DNA from 3 places in the Sphingobacterium sp. IITKGP-BTPF85 genome. Region 1 is predicted to be linked to each of the others. Evidence: riboswitches for the same ligand, from Rfam matches in the RefSeq annotation. Region 1 holds a riboswitch; each other region holds the start of a gene.
What was found. A riboswitch is a leader RNA that binds a small molecule or an ion and turns the genes downstream of it on or off. The one in region 1 is predicted to bind S-adenosylmethionine.
Positions count from the first base shown of each region.

Region 2: another riboswitch for S-adenosylmethionine. It lies ahead of L950_RS07025 (hypothetical protein); the one in region 1 lies ahead of metE (5-methyltetrahydropteroyltriglutamate--homocysteine S-methyltransferase).
Region 3: another riboswitch for S-adenosylmethionine. It lies ahead of L950_RS15890 (O-acetylhomoserine aminocarboxypropyltransferase/cysteine synthase family protein); the one in region 1 lies ahead of metE (5-methyltetrahydropteroyltriglutamate--homocysteine S-methyltransferase).

Region 1 covers NZ_ASZT02000015.1:40,304-47,615, forward strand. Annotated here, with positions in the region: gene L950_RS04980 (hypothetical protein) at 1-192, shown strand, start outside; gene L950_RS04985 (DUF4833 domain-containing protein) at 443-970, opposite strand; partial or broken gene metE (5-methyltetrahydropteroyltriglutamate--homocysteine S-methyltransferase) at 1,112-3,423, opposite strand; SAM riboswitch class I at 3,579-3,683, opposite strand; gene L950_RS04995 (phosphatase PAP2 family protein) at 3,821-4,483, opposite strand; gene L950_RS05000 (response regulator transcription factor) at 4,586-5,275, opposite strand; gene L950_RS31945 (sensor histidine kinase) at 5,335-5,958, opposite strand; gene L950_RS05005 (hypothetical protein) at 5,955-7,166, opposite strand; gene L950_RS05010 (hypothetical protein) at 7,290-7,312, shown strand, end outside.
Region 2 covers NZ_ASZT02000024.1:21,727-29,038, forward strand. Annotated here, with positions in the region: gene creD (cell envelope integrity protein CreD) at 1-958, shown strand, start outside; gene L950_RS07015 (hypothetical protein) at 2,182-2,409, shown strand; gene L950_RS07020 (class I SAM-dependent methyltransferase) at 2,394-3,077, shown strand; SAM-I-IV-variant riboswitch at 3,166-3,259, shown strand; gene L950_RS07025 (hypothetical protein) at 3,295-3,558, shown strand; gene L950_RS32290 (hypothetical protein) at 3,970-4,848, shown strand; gene L950_RS32295 (hypothetical protein) at 4,767-5,318, shown strand; partial or broken gene L950_RS35120 (prolyl oligopeptidase family serine peptidase) at 5,375-5,601, shown strand; gene L950_RS35125 (alpha/beta hydrolase family protein) at 5,625-5,957, shown strand; gene L950_RS07035 (MlaD family protein) at 5,998-6,951, opposite strand; gene L950_RS07040 (N-acetylmuramoyl-L-alanine amidase) at 7,021-7,312, opposite strand, start outside.
Region 3 covers NZ_ASZT02000083.1:14,740-22,051, reverse strand. Annotated here, with positions in the region: gene radC (RadC family protein) at 1-586, shown strand, start outside; gene L950_RS15895 (homoserine dehydrogenase) at 1,182-2,363, opposite strand; gene L950_RS15890 (O-acetylhomoserine aminocarboxypropyltransferase/cysteine synthase family protein) at 2,402-3,709, opposite strand; SAM riboswitch class I at 3,938-4,052, opposite strand; gene L950_RS15885 (prephenate dehydrogenase) at 4,457-5,299, opposite strand; gene L950_RS15880 (pyridoxal phosphate-dependent aminotransferase) at 5,312-6,481, opposite strand; partial or broken gene L950_RS36660 (ABC transporter ATP-binding protein) at 6,674-7,312, shown strand, end outside.

The sequences.
Region 1 (7,312 bases):
GGAGTTTCATCTTCTTTATTTCTATTAAAAAGGGTACTTATATTGGAAAAACTTAAAAAATTTAAAAAAGCCTTAAAAGTATTAAATTTGGTTAGATTGGAAAATTTAGATAGTGAGATGTTGTCCACGATCAAAGACGTTGAAGATCGAATAAAAGGAAAACGGAAAATAGGACGTAAAAGCAAAAAATAACTAATTGACAGTTTATTCTTTCTAATTGAGGATAAACTCAATAGATTGTTTCTGAGATGAAATGAATAACACGTATATCCTTCCCCTGAATTAAAGAAGGGTATACGTTTAAATATTATGATGCAACAACGTCAAGTAAACGCCTCATTTTCTTTTTCAATCAAATGATGTAGACTAATTAAATAAAAAAATCTAATGCATTAAAGAGTTGAATATGACAGTAGGCAACGGGATTGGCGCCTAATGTCAACTACGGTATCAATTTCTCTCGTACTTTGGTACCCCTGTGGTCTGTGCCGTAAAATATGAGATATTCAACTTGCGTCCCTAAGCCTGAAGTTCCCTCTTTTTGTTTAATGAAAATACGATGGAGATTAAATTTGTGACCATTTAATGTGGTTTCCACATAAGGCTTTCCTGCTTTATCCATCTTGAGATATAAGGGTTGATTTTTGTAAGACACAATCTCAAACTCAAATGTATTATTGCCTAGTTCTTTTGTTATAATACCGTAGGCAAATTTTTGTTGGATACCAGTTAAAGGTTTAATTTCTCCTCCTTTATCATATAAAATCCGATAGTTATTGATAGGATTCTTGTTATTGAAATGCTGTTTATCACTCATATTTGCTTCATAAACATAGGTGTTATGACCTTCGCTATGTTGTATATAAAAAAGAGTGTTTGATTTGAATGGTGGAGTGGGATAGCCCTCTTGTGCAAAGGTATAGATTGATACAAAAAACAGAAAGTATAAAAGACAAGTGAAAGTTTTCATGATATACACTTTTTTGATTAGGGTAAATTTAAACTTTCTATATTAAAGTATTAAATAGAAACTATTATTTTTTTACAAAAAAAGATCCTGAAGTGATTTAACTTCAGGATCTTTTATATTTATAATTCTAAAAATCTAAACTTATTCAGCTCGCAAGATTTTAGCAGCTTCAACCATAGCTTCTAAGGCAGCTTTAGTCTCTGGCCAAGCACGTGTTTTTAAACCACAGTCAGGATTTACCCAAAGTTGCTCAGCTGGAACTACAGCTTTTGCTTTACGTAATAATTCAACCATCTCTTCTGTACTCGGTACACGAGGAGAGTGAATGTCATATACACCTGGTCCAATATCGTTTGGATATTTAAAATCTGCAGCAAATGCATCTAATAATTCCATTTGCGAACGTGAAGTCTCGATAGTAATTACATCAGCATCCATTGCAGCAATATCTTCAATGATATCGTTGAACTCAGAGTAACACATATGGGTGTGAATCTGTGTATCGTCATCTACATTCGAAGATGAAACTCGGAATGAACGTACAGCCCAATCTAAATATTGTTGGTGATCAGCTTTACGTAATGGCAGACCTTCACGAATTGCAGGTTCATCGATTTGGATAATTTTAATACCTGCTTTTTCTAAAGCTTGTACTTCATCTAAAATCGCTAATGCAATTTGGTAAGTTGTTGTAGAGCGTGGTTGATCGTTACGTACGAATGACCATTGTAAAATCGTAACCGGACCCGTTAACATTCCTTTTACTGGACGGTTTGTCAGGGTTTGAGCATATGAAGACCAACGTACGGTCATATCAGCAGGACGGTAAACATCACCATAAATAACTGGAGGTTTTACACAACGTGAACCATATGACTGAACCCATCCGTTTTTAGTGAAGGCATAACCTGCTAATTGCTCTCCGAAGTACTCAACCATGTCATTACGTTCGAATTCACCATGAACTAATACATCGATATCCAATTGCTCCTGAAGACGGATTGTTCTTTCTGTCTCTTCTGCGATTTCTTTATCGTATTGTTCTTGAGAAATTGCGCCTTTTTTCAAATCAGCTCTCCATTTACGAACATCTTTAGTTTGTGGGAATGAACCAATTGTCGTTGTTGGAAATGCTGGAAGATTAAATTTCGCTTGTTGTGCTTCTTTACGAGCTAAGAAAGTAGATGTACGTTTAGCATCATCATCAGTGATATTTGCTGTACGTTCTTTAACTTCAGGCTTGTGGATTAAAGAAGATGTACGACGGTCTTCCGCAGCAGCCTTATTGGCTTCGAAACGCTCAGCGGTTTTTGCATCTACTTCGCCTTCAGCTAAGATCGCTAAATCTTTTACCTCTGCTAATTTTTGCTTAGCAAATGCCAACCAATTTTTAACTTCTTTAGGCAATGACTCTTCATTATCTTCATTGTCTAAATCGAAAGGTACGTGTAATAATGAACTCGAAGGTCCTACTAATACACGGTCTTTGCCTAAAGCATCAACAGCTTTTTTGATTTGTGCTAAAGATTTTACGTAATCATTTTTCCAAATGTTGCGACCTTCAACTACACCCAAAGAAAGTGTTAATGAAGCCGGAACTTTGGCTAATATAGTGTCGAGTTGGTTTTCACCTCTTACTAAATCAACATGAACTGCGTAACTGGTAAGTTTAGAGCTGTTTCTTCGTTGTCACGTAAAGCCTCGAAATAAGTCGTTACAATAATTTTGATGTCTTGAGCAGCAGCAGCTAATTTAGTAAATACACGAGTGTATAGAGCACGTGTTGCATCATCAATATCTAAAGCTAAAAATGGCTCATCAATTTGTACATATTTTGCACCAGCGGTAGCCAATTTAGTTAAGATTTCTTCATATACAGGAACCAACTTATCGATTAAATCGATACGGTTGAAACCAGATTCTTTTTCTTTACCTAATAATAAGTATGAGATCGGGCCAATTAACACAGGCTTCGTTTCAATACCTAAAGATTTTGCTTCATTATATTCATTTAAGAATTTCTCTGAAGTCAATTTGAATTCTTGATTTTTCACGAATTCAGGTACGATGTAATGGTAGTTGGTATCAAACCATTTTGTCATTTCCATTGCCGTTACGTCAACGCCATCTTGCTGGAAACCACGCGCCATTGCAAAGTAAAGGTCCAAATTGTATCCTTTATCTTCGTTATTTAAAAGTGATTGATATTGTGCAGGGATTGCACCTACAGTTAATGTCAAGTCTAAAACTTGGTCATAAAATGAAAAATCATTGGAAGGAATCAAATCGATGCCAGCATCTTTTTGAGTTTTCCAGTTGCCTTCACGGATTTTCAGTCCAGCCTGCAATAATTCTTGCGCGCTGATTTTTTTAGCCCAATATGCTTCATTGGCCTTTTTCAACTCGCGGAAGGCACCTACACGTGGGTAACCTAAGTTGTTCGTTAGTAACATAAATATAAAATTATTTTATTTGTTCAACCTTAACGAAGCAAGAAATTAGAAGGATTTTTTTATTCGAAATAAAAAACGATCAAAAATTCTTGAATCTATTTACTAAATTTTTTGATTGCTTTTAGAGAGGAGGGCACAAGATATATTTTGTGTCTAGCTTATCATTCCCACTTTTTGATGGGGTAGAATGTAGCACCTTGTCAATTGACAGGTTGCTAAGGCTTCATTGGGTCTATTCCCTCTGCCTTTCTCTATAAGCGCTGTAAATATCGGAATTAGTTTTATAAAAACAAATATTTTGTAACTTTTATATAAAAATGATAATAAACCAAGGTTTAAAATTGGAAATTAGCAGACAAACCAATTTGTTTTCCATTGTAAAACGGTGTTGCCATCGTTAGGTAACTTGTTTTTTTGATTGCAAGTGTTTATCAAATAATGGTAATAGCCAGTATGCAATTTTTGTTCCCATAATACCAATACCAGCTCCCATGGCGACGTCAGAAAACCAATGTTTATGATTATACATTCTCAGGTAACCTGTTCCCGCCGCAATTGTATAGCCTGCAATACCATACCAAATGGATTGATCTTTATATTCTTGCCATAGAATTTCTGCACCGGTAAAAGGTACAGCAGTATGTCCTGAAGGAAAAGATTCTTGATCTGCGCGATCAGGTCTCCAAGTAGGTGTCGTTTTTTTTATGGTATAAACTGCTGATAAGGTGATTGCATGGGCAATCGAACTTACCACTAAGCGTTGTTTTAAATTGTGCTTACTTGGTATTCCGAGTAAGTCAAGCCCAAAGACAGCGGCAGAAGGAATGAAAACGCTAACATTATCAAGTTTAAAAGTTTTGGACGGATCATTATTAATTGAATTGTTTATTTGTTGATCCTTATGTTTGAGGTATGGGCTATTTAATGAGATTACTCCGTAAGTCATTAAAGCCACAGGAACTATTAATTGCTTATAATTTATTGGCTTAGCATTGGTTTCAAAATCTTGATTATCATTTTGTAAGTATCTTTTTGCGCATAAAGCGATGTAGAAGAGCAAAAGATTGAAAGGATTAAAAAAATGGAATTGATAGTTTCATTGTTGCAAGATAAACAAAAAGAGATGTTTTTAACATCTCTTTATTATTCTAGTAATTGTGTATTAGCTAACCAATAATTTATAGCCTTTTCCATGTACATTGACAATTTCAACTTTGGGATCATCTCGTAGGTATTTTCTCAATTTGCTTAAGAAAACGTCCATACTCCGGCCTGTAAAGTAATTGTCATCATGCCAAATTTTTAAAAGGGCTTCTTCTCGAGTCAGTACATCATTCTTTTTTAGACAAAGTAGACGTAATAATTCCGCTTCTTTCGTTGATAGTTTTTGTTGCACACCTTTATGCGCAATTTGTTGACTTGTATAATCGAAGAAGTACTCTCCAATCTCAAATTTATCGCTTACAACCTGATCATCTTTCTCTCTTACAACACGCTTAAGCAATGCATTTATGCGAAGGAGCAATTCTTCCACTCGAAATGGTTTTGTGATATAATCATCGCCACCAAGTTCAAATGCTTCTGTTTTATCTTCCATCATACCTTTTGCAGTAGCAAATATGATGGGGGTTGTTGTATTTATTTTCCTGATTTCTCGGCCTACTGTAAAGCCATCTTTCTTGGGCATCATGACGTCTAAAATGCAAAGATCATAACTGCTCTTACGAAATTGATTGACAGCTTCTTCACCATCTGTACATAAGGTGACATCAAATTTCCCTTTAAGCTCTAAATAATCTTTTAATAAATCTCCTAAGTTTGGATCGTCTTCTGCTAATAATATCTTCTGCATATTCTTATGGTTTTGTTCGAATATTGATGATAATATACGAAATTAATATCGTTTTAAATTTAATTTTTTATGGGTAATAGGATGTCAAACTGCGTTCCCTTATCTTTATCGCTTTTTACTTGAATTTTACCATTCATTCTTTTAATAATATCATAAACATATGATAGTCCCAATCCAAAACCTTTTACGTTGTGGACATTTCCTGTAGGAATGCGATAAAATTGATCAAATATTTTTAATAAATGATCTTTTGCCATTCCAATCCCATTATCAATAATTGTAATTTGAATACTTTCTTTTGTATTTTTGGTTTTCACAATTATGTGTGGATTATCTTTACTGTATTTTATAGCATTATCTACCAAGTTGAAAAATACATTTGACAAATGAAGTTCATCTCCTACTACAATATCATTTTGTGCATCAAAGTGATGTTCAAATTTGCCACCTACTTTTTGTATTTGAAGTTGCATGCTGTCTAATACTGCTGAAAGCAGATCATTAATGTGAATAGGTGTTTTTTCTAACTTTAATGTTTCTTTTTCCAGACGGGCAATATCTAATACTCGTTCGATATGGTTACCTAATCTCACATTTTCATCATATATAATATTTGCAAGACGCTTTACTCTACGCTCATCAGATATGATCTCTGGATCTCGCAAGGATTCACTAGCTATCATAATTGTAGCAACAGGTGTTTTAATTCGTGCGTCATATTGTTGATAAAATCAGTTTTCATCTCTGAAACTTTTTTCTGTTTGAATATGATTAATAGGGTATATGCAAAACAGCCAATTAATAGGAAAAGCAAAGCTATTGTAGGGAGCAATAGATAACTCATATTATCAACAATGATAGTACTTTTTCTAGGAAAATAAACGCTTAATCTTCCTGGAGGAGAACCAATATCTCCTTTAAATAGAGCTGTTGAATAACGAGTTATTTTATTTGGTTTAATAATATTATCGATGGTTTGTACACTGAAAACGATATTACTGCTATCGCGAACTTCAATATTAAAAGGATAATTGATATCTCTTTCTGCAAGTTCCTCTTTTAATAAGTTTTGAATGAGATTAATATTTAAGCGCTCTCTAAATGGGCGTTTGGATAGCTCCATTCCAATAGCAACATCTTCAATAAGACCGCTTCTTTTCCCGCCAATAGCTGCGATAGTATCAAATACATTTTTACCAGTTCCAATCAAATTCTGACCGCTCATATTTTCCAACTTATTTTCAAGATCTACTATTTTCTTAGCAATCTGTTTATTGAATCTTGGAGGTAAAGTCGCAATTTTATACTCAATTGCTTGCTTTAAGATAGGATCTATTGTTGGTATAACGAATCTTGCACTATCATCTTTTGCATTTTCTTTTGGTAGAAATTTGGTTGCTCCAATTTCTACATATTCTTTTATGACATGATCAGGACTGTTGTATTTGATGACGTCAATGCTTAATACATTTTCTTTACTTTTTCTATTGATGTAAGTCTCATAAAATGAATTTTCAATAGATACAACACTAGGAAATGTTTCTTTTAGTTGATCTTCAGCTTCTTTAAATTTTTCTTTTATGGCATATTGATCAGCTCTTAAGTTTTCCAGATCTCTTTGCATTTTCAATTGTTCAGCAAGATGCCTTTGCTTCTCCTGCTCAAATTGATATTTTTTGATATTGGTTTGCTGTTGCACTTTTGCAAAATCAATTACCTCCCGACGTTCTATTTTACCTGCGACTGCCGTTAAGGAAGCATTGACCGATTCGTCAAACAATTGTGATTTTTGACGATAGGATTCTCTGATAAAATAAAATTGCATAGCTGCCACTCCCAGTAATGCTAGGGTCATCAAGCTAATAATTAAAACTATGCTACTTTTCTTCATTTGTTACAAATATAGGGATGCTTTATTTGATTTAATTGCTTTTAACAATGTTTAACAAGCTTAATGTTTCATTATGAAGGATTAAGCTTTATTTTAGATAAATATTTTATAAAAATACTCGATATGAAAAAGATATTAAGTTTAGT
Region 2 (7,312 bases), on a different contig from region 1:
TTTAAGTGATCTTAAAGGGCTTGGAGCATCTCCAAGTTTGGTTTTCAATCAAACGAAAATTGACTTCGAACCTAATATGTCTGCTCTAAATCCTTTTGAGAATAACATGATTGCAGCCATCGATCTTTCTCAAACAAAAACAACCTTAGGTAATTTTCAGATTAAATTTAATGTAAGAGGTTCGCAATCCATTAACTTCCTTCCATTGGCAAAACAGACTAAGATCCATACCCAGGGAAATTGGGCTAATCCAAGTTTTAACGGTGCCGTTTTAGCCGATGACCGAAATATAACAGGGAACAATTTTGAGGCAACCTGGAATATTCCAAGTTTCAACCGTAAATTTTCGCAACAATGGGTTGGTGAACCAGAGAAACTGTATGAAATTAAAAACAATTATGAAATCAGTAATGCCGTCAGTGAAGGATATAGCAGTACTACCGAACCTGCCGCTACCACTGAGAGCAATATAGCGACAGAAAAAGATATGATTCAAATCAACTTCTTAGAGGAAGTCAATAATTATCAAAAAACTACCCGTGTAGCCAAATACGGAATATTGATTATTATACTAACATTTGCTGCGCTATTTTTTACCGAAATCATTAAAAAGCAACGCATACATCTTATCCAATATATGTTGATTGGTTTTGCTATGGTACTCTTCTACTCCCTGCTTCTTTCTATTAGTGAGCATCTGGGTTTCAACCTCGCTTACCTACTAGCCGCATTAGCTACTATTATTCTTATCGCTTCATTCATTAAGTCCATTACCAATGATAGCAGGTCAGCACTTATCTTTTCTGGAATACTTTCCATTTTCTATAGTTTCATATTTATTCTGATGCAATTGCGCGACTATTCACTTATCGTAGGCACAGTAGGTATCTTTATCATATTGGCTATATTGATGCGCGTATCCACAAAAATCAACTGGTATCAATACGATAGAAAATAATGTCATGAAAAGCTTAATATATATTCAGATATATCTGACGTTTATTTATATCTATGTAAAAAAACGTTGCATATTTCTAATGATGTTCATTTTGCTATTTTCGAGTTGTGAAGCATATGAAAAGAGTAAAAATTATTCCAGATTTGAAAATATAACTAAAATTAAACTGCCTCAAGACTTCACTATCAAAAATAATATATTTAGCATTGGTATAGATGGGCATGTTGCTTCATTTGAAATAGATCTCACAAAAAAAGAAATGCAAAAAGTTATTAATGATCTATTACATTCACCATTCTACGAGATAGCATCTACTACAAAACAACCTACAAGGATTTAGAATGGGACAAACCTCCTATATGGATAGAGACAAAAAAGGGGAACTTTCAATTCTATGCAATTGAATATAACCACTATATAAGCACAGAAAATGGAAGAAGGTATTATGACTCCCGTGAGTTTGAAACAACAATAGATATTTATAAAAACATCATTACATTCAAAGAAAACTATTGGGTCAGATGAGGCAGTTTGACATAATCATGTAGTGATAATATTATTAACACTTTCTGTCCGCGATATCCCGTTGTCGCTAAAAAGTATTGGACAGAAAGTGTTACTTATGACTTGATAAGACTGCATAAAGAATAGTTATACGCAACCACCATATACCGAATCTGAAAATTTATCATGAAGCATATTGTAAAAACCGACATATATATATATGCACTTGATCCTCATCATCTGAAAATTGTTCATCTTCCCAAACCAAGTTGCCTTCTATGGAGATCGCTGCCCCCTCGTTCCAAGCACAGGATTTTTCAATGACATAAGCCAGTAACTCTATAACGCTCCCTCTCTGTCCCGACCGAATCCGTTATAAATTTTCCATATACCGAAGAGCGACCTATAATACTTGGCAGCTTCTGAACTCAAGTGCAATGAGTTTCAGCCAGAATATTTTTGTTACACAAACGTAGGTTCATCTCTTTAATTTTTAGGTGCAACAAACGAAGATCAGATGATTACCAGATTATGCTTTTTAACATTACTTGTACACTACTTGTTCAGTGCTTATACAGTGATTACTCAGTGTCGACTGTATCAATATTGTCTGATTACTGTCTAAAAATTGATTAAAAATTGTTATTAGTTATAATTTGGTATTAGGATGTCCCCGTTTTAATGTTTATCTTAATTATCTATAAACTAATCACGTAATTATGGCAATCATCAAAAATGGCGTTAATGGGACTGTTTCCGGAAAAGCAGGTTCTGTTGTATTTGTCTTAACGAAAACAGGAAATTATGTACGTTCTCTCCCTCGCGTTAAAAAGCGAGCACCTACACCTGAGCAACTGCTCAGTAGAACACGCTTCACAATTGTGAGGTCGCATATTAGTATTAGTATGACTTCTTTGAAAGCTATGGAAAGATGCAACGTTCTATAGATGGTTTAAATGCTGCTGGAGAATGGCATGTTTTACAGAAAATGTTACCTGATTTCCAGAATAAGAAAGTGCTTGATCTAGGTTGCGGATATGGATGGCACTGTATTTATGCTAAGCAAAAAGGGGCTAAAAATGTAATTGGAATTGACTTATCTCAAAAAATGATTGATAAAGCAAAAGAGCTTTCCAAAAACCTTGAAATTGAATATAAAAAAATGGCCATCGAGGATATTAATTTTGACCATGAAGAATTTGATGTCGTTATTAGTTCACTTGCATTCCATTACCTAAAAGATTTAAGCAGTGTTTTTATGAAAATAAATCAAATTCTTAAAAAAGGAGGAAGTTTTGTCTTTTCAATGGAGCACCCTGCTTTTACTTCAAGAGCTGAACAGGATTGGTTTAAGGATGAAAATGGAAATCGTCTGCATTGGCCGATGGACAATTATCAGGAAGAAGGTCAAAGAAACACTCGATTTCTTGGACACGAGGTAACTAAATACCATCGAAATTTAGAAACTATCATCAACACAGTTATTAAATCTAATTTTGATATTCAACAAATATCGGAATCCAAACCTTCAGAGGAAGTTTTAAAAATTTATCCGGAAATGAAAGACGAGATGAGAAGGCCAATATTTATTATAATTGCTGCCATAAAGAAATAATAATCGGATCGACATCATTCATAAAATTCTCATCATGAATTAATTATTTTAAAATAAATTTTGAAACAAAATAAAATCTACTAACTTTGTAGAGTATTCAGAATTGCACGTTGCAATACCAACCGAGTTACATAACCGCGGTGGTAAATTAATATGGGTTTCGACCAAAAATATCTGGATACAGTTTATGGTTTAATCCTTTAAATTTTTAAATTGTATGTCAACACCAAATCTTTATCAACATTTACTGGAAAAATTCAGTTATTATTCAATCAACGAACTGATACAGCTCAACAATGATACGGTATCGGAAAAAGGTTGGGGTTCTTCCAAATCTACATTCCGCACTGCGCTCATAAGTACTTTTTCTAAAAGAGGGCTAGATCTTTCCAACATCATTTCTAGAGAAGATGGTTTTACTTCCGTAAAGTATGTCGCAGTAAGATTAGAGGAAAATACGCTTATCCCGATTCTCCAATAAGAGCAAAGACAGCTTTAAAATTGCGTATTCACTCAGCGCTAAAAAGGTTAAATAGCCCTTCCTTTTTGAGCACTGAGTGAAGCTTTTTTTATCCAACTAATTCTATATAATTTTCAGTCACTAATATCAATGGTATGCTTTTTTTAATGCGTTAAGATAGTATTTTATAATTTCTCCAATTCCCTTCAATAGTTTAACACAAAGTGATATCGCGTCATTCTGAACAATTCCTTCACCTTGTTTTCTTTCTCCAATACTTTATTTAATATGTTAAATGATCTTAGATTTTGTATCTTGCCTGTTCATATTCGTATTCTTTATGAAAAAAAATCTTTAATAACGCTTTCCATTTTATTATGCGCTTCGGCATCAATAGCTCAGGAAAACAAAGAAACCAAAATGGTTCTTAATATGGAAAACACCACAAAAGCACCATTAGATCCGCAGACACTTTGGAAATTAGGCCGAGTTTCTGGAGAAGGAATTTCAACAGATGGAAAAACTTTAATATATGGTGTCTCTAATTATGCTATAGAAACAAACAGTTCGGAAAAAAACCTTTACACATTATCCCTAGAAACAGGTAACACAGCTCCTCTAACAAGTGAAAAGGGCGGCGAGTCTGTTGTACAGATTACAGAAAATGGCGATATCATTTACTTGTTCAAAGGGCAACTTTGGAAAAAGAATAGATATAAAGGTGAAGCTATACAATTGACACACAGCGAAACTGATCTAGAAAATGTAAAACTCTCTCCAAATGGTCAATATATTTTATTTAGCAAAGCAGTTTTAATCAAAAAATATCACAGTACCGACAAATATCCTGATTTACCAAAATCTGACGCTTATGTTTTTGACAATCTTGACTACCGTCATTGGGACACGTTCAATAATGGAAAATTCAATCATCCATTTGTAGCCAGCTATAACAACGGTAAGATTGGCGAAGCAATTGATTTATTGCAGGATGAGCCTTTCTATAGCCCTCAAATGCCATTTGGCGGTTCTGAAGATTTTGAATGGACACCAGATAGTAAAGCTGTGCTATATGTCAGTAAAAAAAGGTTTGGAACAGCGTATGCCGTGAGTACAAATACGGATATCTACCGCTATGATCTTACTTCTAAGCAAACAACAAATCTGACTGAGGGTATGAATGGCTATGATACCAACCCGACTTACAGTCCAGATGGAACTAAGTTAACTTGGCTAAGTATGAAAAAGATGGTTACGAAGCCGATAAAAATGATATCATTATTTTCGATAAAGCATCATCTCAGCGTTTAAATCTTACTGCACATTGGGACGGCACAGTAAACTCTTTCATATGGAGCAAGGACAATCGTAAGATTTATTTTGTGGCACCATCCAAAGGTACCGTACAAATTTTCGAACTGACTGTTCCTACTAATTTAAAAAACAAATCTTTAGCATCGATTAAACAAATCTCTGAAGGAAATTTTGATATCATAGGAATTGTGGGACAGGTAGCCAATCAGTTGATCGTAACATCAACAAAATTCACAAGAGCTACAGAGATTTACAAATATGACTTAGCGAATAAAACGTTAACGGCATTGACGACTGTCAATGATAAAATGTATGCTCATATCAGTGATAATAAAATTGAATCCAGAATTACAAAAGCTTCTGATGGCCAAGATCTTTTTTCTTGGGTAATTTATCCGCCAGATTTTGACCCAACAAAAAATACCCAACGATTTTATATTGCGAAGGTGGCCCTCAGTCTGCACTGACCCAGTTTTACTCATTCCGTTGGAATCTACAGCTTATCGCTTCTCAAGGTTATATTGTGATCGCTCCAAATCGTCGCGGGATGCCTGGCTGGGGAGTCAAATGGAATGAAGCAATATCCAAAGATTGGGGCGGACAGCTATACGGGATTATTTATCTGCCATTGATGATATTTCTAAAGAGAAATATGTAGATACAACACGTCGTGCTGCTATCGGTGCTAGTTATGGTGGTTATTCAGTATATATGCTAGCTGGAGTACATGAAATAGATTTAAAACATTAATTGCACATAACGGCTTATTCGATATGAGAAGTTGGTATGGTACGACAGAAGAATTGTTTTTCGCGAACCACGAACTAGGCGGTCCTTATTGGGATAAAGCAAATGTAAAATCATATACCGAATTCAACCCTTCTGAATATGTTGACAAGTGGAATACACCAATATTAATCTTTCAAGGAGGTCATGACTACCGCGTGCCGATTGGCCAGGGACTAGGCGCTTTTCAGGCTGCACAATTGAAGAAAATCAAAAGTAGATTAGTTTATTTACCCGACGAAAATCACTGGGTGCTATCAGGGCATAATGCTCAGGTATGGCAAAGAGAATTTTTCGGATGGCTGAAAGAAACCTTATAAATTAAAAAGGCTTGAAGTTTACCTTCAAGCCTTTTTAATTTTATTTCTCCTGCTCTCCCTTTTTACCAAAGATGGAAAGCTTAATGTATTTTCCCGGCTTCTCTTTAATATCTTTCATCAGGTGATCAAGGCTTTCTGAAGCATTATTCAAATTATCATAGAGCTTATTATCATTGATCAATAATCCAATTGAACCCTGCCCTTTGTTGATCTTATCTACGATTGTTTGGAAGTCTGTCATAGCCATATTAGCTTTATCCATAGTTTGTTGGAAATCTAATTTAGCTGCTTTATCTGTTACAGTATTCAAATTGGACATGATAGCTGTGATCTGACCGCTATTATTTTTAAATGTATTGGTAATAACTTCAAGATTAGAGATAATCGTGGTTAATCTTTTACGTTCCGAACCAACCAGACCTTCTACATCTTTCGTAATTAGCTCCACATTTTTTAAAGATGTTGAAATACTATGAACACTTTGCTTAAAGTCTTCTTGAAATTGATCGTCCAAAACAGAATTGACAACTGTTAGTACAGAATCTAATTTTATGGTGATGGTTTCAACTCTTTTCTGAATAGGCTCTACTTTGTCCATTATATTTGCCTGAATACCTGAAGCTAATGTTTCACCATCTTTAGCCATTTCTGTACTATTGCCCATATCAAATACAATTGCTTTTCCACCCAGGAGATCTGTACTTGCTATACGTGCAACGGTATTTTTCGGAACTTTGTATTCGGCTTTAATTTTAAATTCTGTGAGAATGCTTCCATCTGGTTGCAATGTCATCTTAGAAACACGGCCAATCTGATATCCGTTCACTAATACAGGCTTAGAGGCTGTAAGACCATCCACTGCCTGATAAGATGTATAATAGGTATTATCACTGCTAAATACATCATTACCTTTTAAAAAGCTATATCCTATAAATAATAATGTTACTGCTATTACAGCTAAAATTCCGACTTTAGTCTCGTTTGATATTTTCAAAATAATATTTCCTTAAGGTGTTTTTATTGAACTCAATTTATCATTTAAACAAGACAATGGCAAATAAGTTTATCTTTCTACGCTTTTTTTGAATGCGCTGATTGCTGAGACTAAGTTTTGTACGATCTCACTTTGTCCTTCATCCGATAGCATATAGTCTTCTTCTGCACGATTATTTACAAAACCAATTTCGGTCAAAACCGCTGGCATTCCTGCTTCTGCTAATACTGCCAATCCCTGTTCAAGAATCCCTCGGCTTACTCTTCCTGATTTAACATATTCTTGTTGCATCAGATTTGCTAATTTGACACTTTTCTCGCGGTATTGATTTTTCATCAAAGAGAAGATGATATAACTCTCT
Region 3 (7,312 bases), on a different contig from region 1:
TCTTATTGGTTCGGGCTCAAGGCAAGAAACTGCAGTTGAATTGTGCAGACGTATTTTATCCAGTGTTCAAAACAATCTGGATAGTCTTTCCAAAATGGAGGTATTGCGGCTTTGTGAGTTTAAAGGTATAGGTGAAGCTAAAGCGATTACGATTGTCGCCGCACTTGAACTAGGACGTAGACGCAAGGAATCTCAATATATTGAAAAACCTTTGTTAAATAGTAGTCTGCGGGTCTATGAATATTTTCGGTACCAGTTACAAGATCTTCCTCACGAAGAATTTTGGGTTTTGTATTTAAATACAGCTTGTAAAGTGCTGGATAAACAATTAATAGGCCGTGGAGGCAATGATTTTACTCCAGTTGATGTTCGCATTGTTCTACGAAATGCTCTTAATTGTAAAGCTCATTCTATGATATTAATTCATAATCATCCATCGGGTTCACGTGAAGCAAGTAAAGCGGATAAAATTCTGACAAAAAAGATTGCGGAGGCTTCGAAAATAATGGATATCCGGGTTAATGATCACATTATTTTTACAGACAATGGGTATTATAGTTTTCGTGATGAAGGTCTTTTAGAATGAGCTATGATTGGCGGGAGGATGATATTAGATATGGAAACACTAAGGCATAAAGGGAAGTTTCACTTCCCCTTTATGCCCTTAATCGTTAAATTTTCTTTTTTGTCTTCTATATAGAATATAGATTATTGCCAATAAAGCAACAACCGCAAGAATTATATAACTAGAATTCGAGTGTTCTTGTGCATTAATTGTATTGGTATCTGCAAAAACCAAGTTGCCTACCATTATCAGTAGAATTGTTAACCACTTAGCCATAATTTATAATATTTTTAGTAACATCACAATATAGTGATATTAACGATATTAAGCAAATTTTCTGCCACATATTTATTATAGTTCTAAATATGCTATTTTTTAACAAAAAATAGCAGTTTAAATGGTTTTGAACCTGATTATGTGGTAAGTAATGCCATTAATTAAAGATCTAAATTGTTAAATATAAGTCATGATTTGTAGTGGTTGCAGCACGGGGTTTATAGAAGTGAATTGGGGTGATGATAAATAAAAAAACGTTGAACCTACAAGTAGATCCAACGTTTTTCACTTGTGATTAGCAAGTGTTAGGGTTGGTTGGTATTCGGTACTTTTTATTAATTTAGGCAATTTCAGCTATAAAATTTCCTATTTTGTTTATTTCAGATTTAAGATCTGTGATTTTCTTCAAATTTATTGTTCCAATAACGTACTTAAAATCAGGAGCATAATATCTTTCAATAATTTTTGTGAAACCTAATTTTTCAACTAGGCTGTCATCTTCATATCTCAAGTATACCTTGATTTCATGATCGGTACTGTATGATAATGCATCTGTATTTAAATGCTTCTTGTACTCATATCTGTAGTCATAACGTAGCGCTGTAATATCAGATAATACTGCAGATCCGGTAGGATGACCTCCAGCACCTTTACCGTAGAAAAATTGTTCATCTGCAAATGCTGCTTTTACAAGGACGCCGTTATTTTCATTTTCAACATTGAATAAAATGTTTTCCGAACTGATAAACTTAGGAATAACATAAAGAACCACTTTATTTTGATCTATTTCTCGGGCAGTAGGGATCAATTTGATCTTGAAATTTTTCTCTTTTGCAAAGCGAATATCTTGTGCTCCTAATTTATCAATACCGATATTGAAAACATCGTCAGGATTTACATTGATACCATAAGCATGAGCAGCGACGATCGTTAATTTATATTTAGGGTCAAAACCACCGACATCTAATGTAGGATCAGTTTCAGCAAAACCTAATTCCTGCGCTTCTTTTAGTGCATCTGCATAAGGTTGATTTTCGTTGAAGACTTTAGACAATATAAAATTAGAGGAGCCATTAAAAATACCGGTCACAGCATGTAATAATTCATTGTCATAATACTCTTCTAAATTGCGGATAATTGGAATACTTCCGCATACTGCACCTTCATATAGTAGACTTGTTCCGTATTCTTGTTGTATTGCCGCTAATTCTTCTAAATACGTGGCAATCATTTTCTTATTTGCAGAAACAACGTTTTTTCCAGATTTTAATGCACGAACAGTCAGTGCGTAAGCCGCATCAGCATCATCGATCAATTCTACTACGGTATTGATTTCAGGGTCACCAAGAATAGCCTCAGCATCTGTTGTGAATAATTCAGCAGGTAATGATCTTTTTTTGTCAGCGTTCTTGATGACAAATTTTTTAATTTCTAAATTTAAGTTTTTAGTCTTGATAATGTCGTACAATCCTTGTCCTACAACCCCAAATCCAAACATTCCAATCGTTAATTTCTTACTCATAGTTTTTTTACGCTTTTATATAATAGTGCTATCTGAAATTATTTAATTTTATCGAAGGCCTGTTGTAAATCTGCTTTGATATCGTCAATATGTTCGATACCGACAGATAGGCGTAATAATCCTACAAATACACCTGCAGCTTTTTGAGCTTCTTCACTCAGTTGTTGATGTGTAGTCGCCGCAGGGTGTATGATCAATGATTTCGTATCACCCACATTTGCGAGATGACTTATTAGCTCTAAGCTATCGATAAAAGCATCGGCTTTTGTCACGTCACCTTTTATTTGAAATGAAAGAACAGCACCATATCCATTTTTTAAATATTTTTGCGCATTTGCATAGCTAGGAGAGCTTTTTAACCCTGGATAATTCACTTTTTCCACTTGCGGATGGGCTTCTAACCATTTCGCAATTTCTAATGTGTTGTCTACATGACGCTGAACACGAAGTGATAATGTTTCTAGGCCCTGGATTAATTGGAATGAATTGAAGGGTGAAATAGCTGGTCCAAAATCACGTAGTCCTTCAACACGTGCGCGAATTGCAAATTGAATGTTTCCAAATGGGCCATTAACGCCAAAAACATCTGAAAAAACTAATCCATGGTATCCTTCTGAAGGTTCAGAAAACTGTTTGAATTTACCATTTCCCCAGTTGTAAGTACCACCATCTACGATGACCCCACCAATACTTGTACCGTGACCACCAATCCATTTTGTTGCAGACTCTACAACTACAGAAGCACCGTGTTCAAGAGGTTTAAATAGATATCCACCAGCTCCAAAAGTATTGTCTACGATAAGTGGTAAGTCATGTTTTCTAGCAACAGCTGCTATCTTATCAAAATCTGGAATATCGTAACTTGGGTTTCCAATTGTTTCTAGGTATAAAGCTTTTGTGTTCTCATCGATTAGTGATTCAAACTCCTCGGCTGTTGTTTCTTTAGTAAAACGTACTTCAATACCAATTCTTTTAAATGCTACTTTAAATTGATTATATGTACCACCGTATACATTACTGCTGGAAACAAAATTTTCACCAGCTTCTACGATATTATTTAATGCAATGAATTGTGCCGCCTGTCCAGAAGCGACTGCTACAGCGGCGATACCGCCTTCCAATGCAGCAATACGTTTCTCAAATACATCTGTTGTTGGATTCATCAGACGTGTATAGATGTTTCCAAATTGTTTTAAAGCAAATAAGTTCGCTCCATGTTCTGCATTTTCAAATACGTATGAACTGGTTTGGTATATAGGTACTGCACGCGCTCCAGTTGTTGGATCGGGAACTTGACCAGCATGCACTTGAAGTGTTTCGAATTTTAAATTTTTATTTGTAGACATTGTAGTTATAATTAATTAGTTGAAGATTCGTTAATAAAAAATAGGGGTGAGATTGTGCACATGGATATGTACTTGAAATCAATAAATTTTAAAAAAGATTGATTAACAAGAAAACGTAAACATGTGCAAAAGCATTCGCATCTGTTTTGATGGAACATTTGTATCTGTTACGTTGGTGCTAGAATTTACCTTCTTGTTTTGTTGTAATGTTATTATCATTTGTCGTTTCATTTATATCCTCCAAAGCAATATTACTTTGGACAGGAATTGGCACCTTTTCAAACGTATTTTGAAGGTTGCCAGTGGGTCATTGAGCCAGTCTCTCGCCACTTCTTTATAAATCAAGACCTGATTAAGAGGTGTTGATTAGATGTATTTCTATTTGATCTACGTTGCAAATATATGCCTTGCTTTTTACAAACCAAAATATTTTATGCTATTTCTTAGAAAATACTTCTAATTCTACTCGTAATTGATCGTAAGCTCTCACTATTATGTAAGTATTGGTAGTTAATGGGGGCAGCATTTATTTATTCCGATATGTTTATACGTCGTGGATGAAATCCATATCAGTAGTTGAAAGCAATATAACCGAAGCATACGGTGTTAAACAAACAACGGCAGAGCGATGATCCTGTGATCTTTTTTTATAAAAAAGAAAATAGGAACCTTGCGAGTTCCTATGCTTTCTTCTCATTACTTTGTATGAAACAATAATTCGCCTTTGCCAGTTGGAGCACGTGGGTTTTATTTAATAATACGTTTAATCTTATTTGATTTTTTAATCAATTTGTGTAATTGAGTGTAATTTTCATCTTGGATGGCATCTTTTAAAGCCTGCAGCTGCTTGATGTTTTCCTCTAACACTTCGAGTACATTAACTCTGTTCTGTTTGAAAATAGGTGTCCACATATCCGGTGAGCTTTTTGCTAAGCGTACCGTTGATTCAAAACCAGATCCTGCCAATTCAAATATTCGACCCTGCGATTTCTCTTTCTCTAAAACAGTTAGCGCTAGAGCAAAAGAAGTCAGGTGAGAAATATGGGAAACATAGGCTGTGTGTGTATCATGCTCCTCTGCAGTCATAAATGACGTCCGCATTTCCAGTTGTTCGGTAATGGAATCTGTTAATTCGAATGCATCTTCATCAGATTTAAATGCCTCAACGTAAACCATCATTTTATCTTTAAACAAATTTGGTAATGCTGCTTCGGGGCCTGAATATTCGGTACCAGCCATTGGATGGGCGGCAACATAGCGGCCACGATTGGGGTGTTCCGAGATTAACTGTAAAATATTTAGTTTGGTAGAGCCCATGTCAATGATGACTTGATCTTTTACGAGATCCAATAATTTGGGCGCTAATGTGATTATCGCATCAACTGGAGCTGTGAGAATGATCACTTTACATTTTTCTAAAGCTTCCTCTAATGTTGCCTTTTGATCAATGAAGCCTATTTGCAATGCTTTCGTTAGATTAGCATCGCTTTTGTCAACACCAAAAACCTGATCACAGAATTTTTTTTCTTTTAGTTTCATGGCGACGGAGCCACCAATTAAACCGACGCCAATAATGGCTATATTTATCATGTTATTTCAATCTTAATTCGTTTGTTTTGCTTGTTCTATTCTAGCAATTGCTTCTTTTAATACTTCAACTGAGGCACATAAACTTATTCTAATATAGGTGTTTCCAGCACTTCCGAATATACCTCCGGGAGTAATAAAGACACGTGATAGATCTAACACCTCATCACTTAACGTGTAGCCTGATTCGTAATTATCTGGAATTTTGGCCCACACAAATAAACCGACCTGATTCTTTTTATATGTACAGCCCAACAGGTTCATGATTTCGAAAACCAACTGTCTTCTTTCGTGATAGATTGCATTTAAATCTTGATACCATGTTTGATCCAACTGCAATGCCTTGGCCGCTGCTAATTGAGCTGGTAAGAACATTCCCGAATCCATGTTGCTTTTAAAACGTAATACTTCATTGATCCGTGACTCTGCACCCACTAACATACCGATTCGCCATCCGGCCATATTGGAGGATTTGCTTAATGAATTAAGTTCCAAGGCAACATCTTTTGCACCTTCAATAGACATAATGCTTTTAGGGCTGTCTGTCAAGATAAAACTATAAGGATTGTCGTGGCAGATTAAAATATGGTTTGCCTTTGCAAAAGCAATCAATTCAAGATAAAATCCTTCGTTTGCACTCGAACCAGTTGGCATATGCGGGTAGTTGATCCACATTAATTTTACTTTTGATAAATCGTTTTCAGAAAGCTTTTTAAGATCAGGTAACCAATCTGTTTCTTCAGATAAATCATAGGTAATTGCCGTGGCTCCACTTAGCCGTACTGCTGCCGCATACGCAGGATATCCCGGATTTGGTATTAAAACCTCATCACCTTCTTGTAAGTAAGTCATGCAAATGTGAACAATACCTTCCTTAGAGCCTATTAAAGGTAAAATTTCTGTATTTGGATTGAATGTTGCCTGATAATAACGTTGATACCAATCTGCAATTGCTTGCCTCAAAATAGGTGAACCTTTATAGTTCTGATAGCCATGTACATTGGTTTTAGCCGCTTCTGTCGTCAAGGTCTGAATAACTTCAGGGTGAGGAGGTAAGTCGGGGCTTCCGATGCCTAAATTAATCACGCGAGCACCTGCTTTATTGAGCTCATCAATCTCTCTTAATTTTTTTGAGAAATAATATTCTTCGGTTTGTTGCAACCTTTTGGCAACTTCTATTTGCATTATGTTCTGGTATTTTACAATTTACAAGGACTAAATTAGGCTTTTTCTATTAAAATACTAGTATAATGTCGTTTAAATTGGTGTTTATTGAATTAAATTTTTAATATCATCCAAGTGCAAGATTTCATTCCTTTAAAGTATTCCTTATATATTGCGCGTAATTTTAGTATTTTTGCTACCTTAATATCATAAATGAAAACATACTTTAGATTACTTTCTTTTGCCAAACCCATTGAGAAATATGCTATTCCGTATATTATCTGTACATTAATTACAGTTGTATTCAGTACATTAAACTTGGCCTTGTTAGCTCCTTTATTGCAAACACTTTTTAATACGGAGCAAGTTTCTGCTCACACAGTATTAGTAAAACCTGAAGGATTTGACATTCTTGGCTATTTTAATTACTATGCAAGTTTAGCAAATCAAGAATTAGGGCCTTATGGAGCGTTAAAATATGTTTGTATCGTTATTGTATTTTCTGTATTCATTAGTAATTTATTCCGTTACTTATCTCAAAGAATCATGGAAAACTTACGTATTCATACTTTATTGAATTTACGCAAAACGGTTTTTAATAATGTGATGGATCTGCATTTAGGTTATTTTAATGGACAAAGAAAGGGAGATATTATTTCAAAAATAGCCTCAGATGTTCAGGTGGTACAGTTTTCTGTTACAGGTACTTTGCAAGTAGCCTTTAAAGAACCGCTTCAACTTATTGCATATTTAGTTATGCTATTTGCGATCTCAACCAAATTGACTCTTTTTGCGATGTTAGTTATCCCAGTTTTCTGCATTTTTTATATCGAAGATTGTTAAGAATTTAAA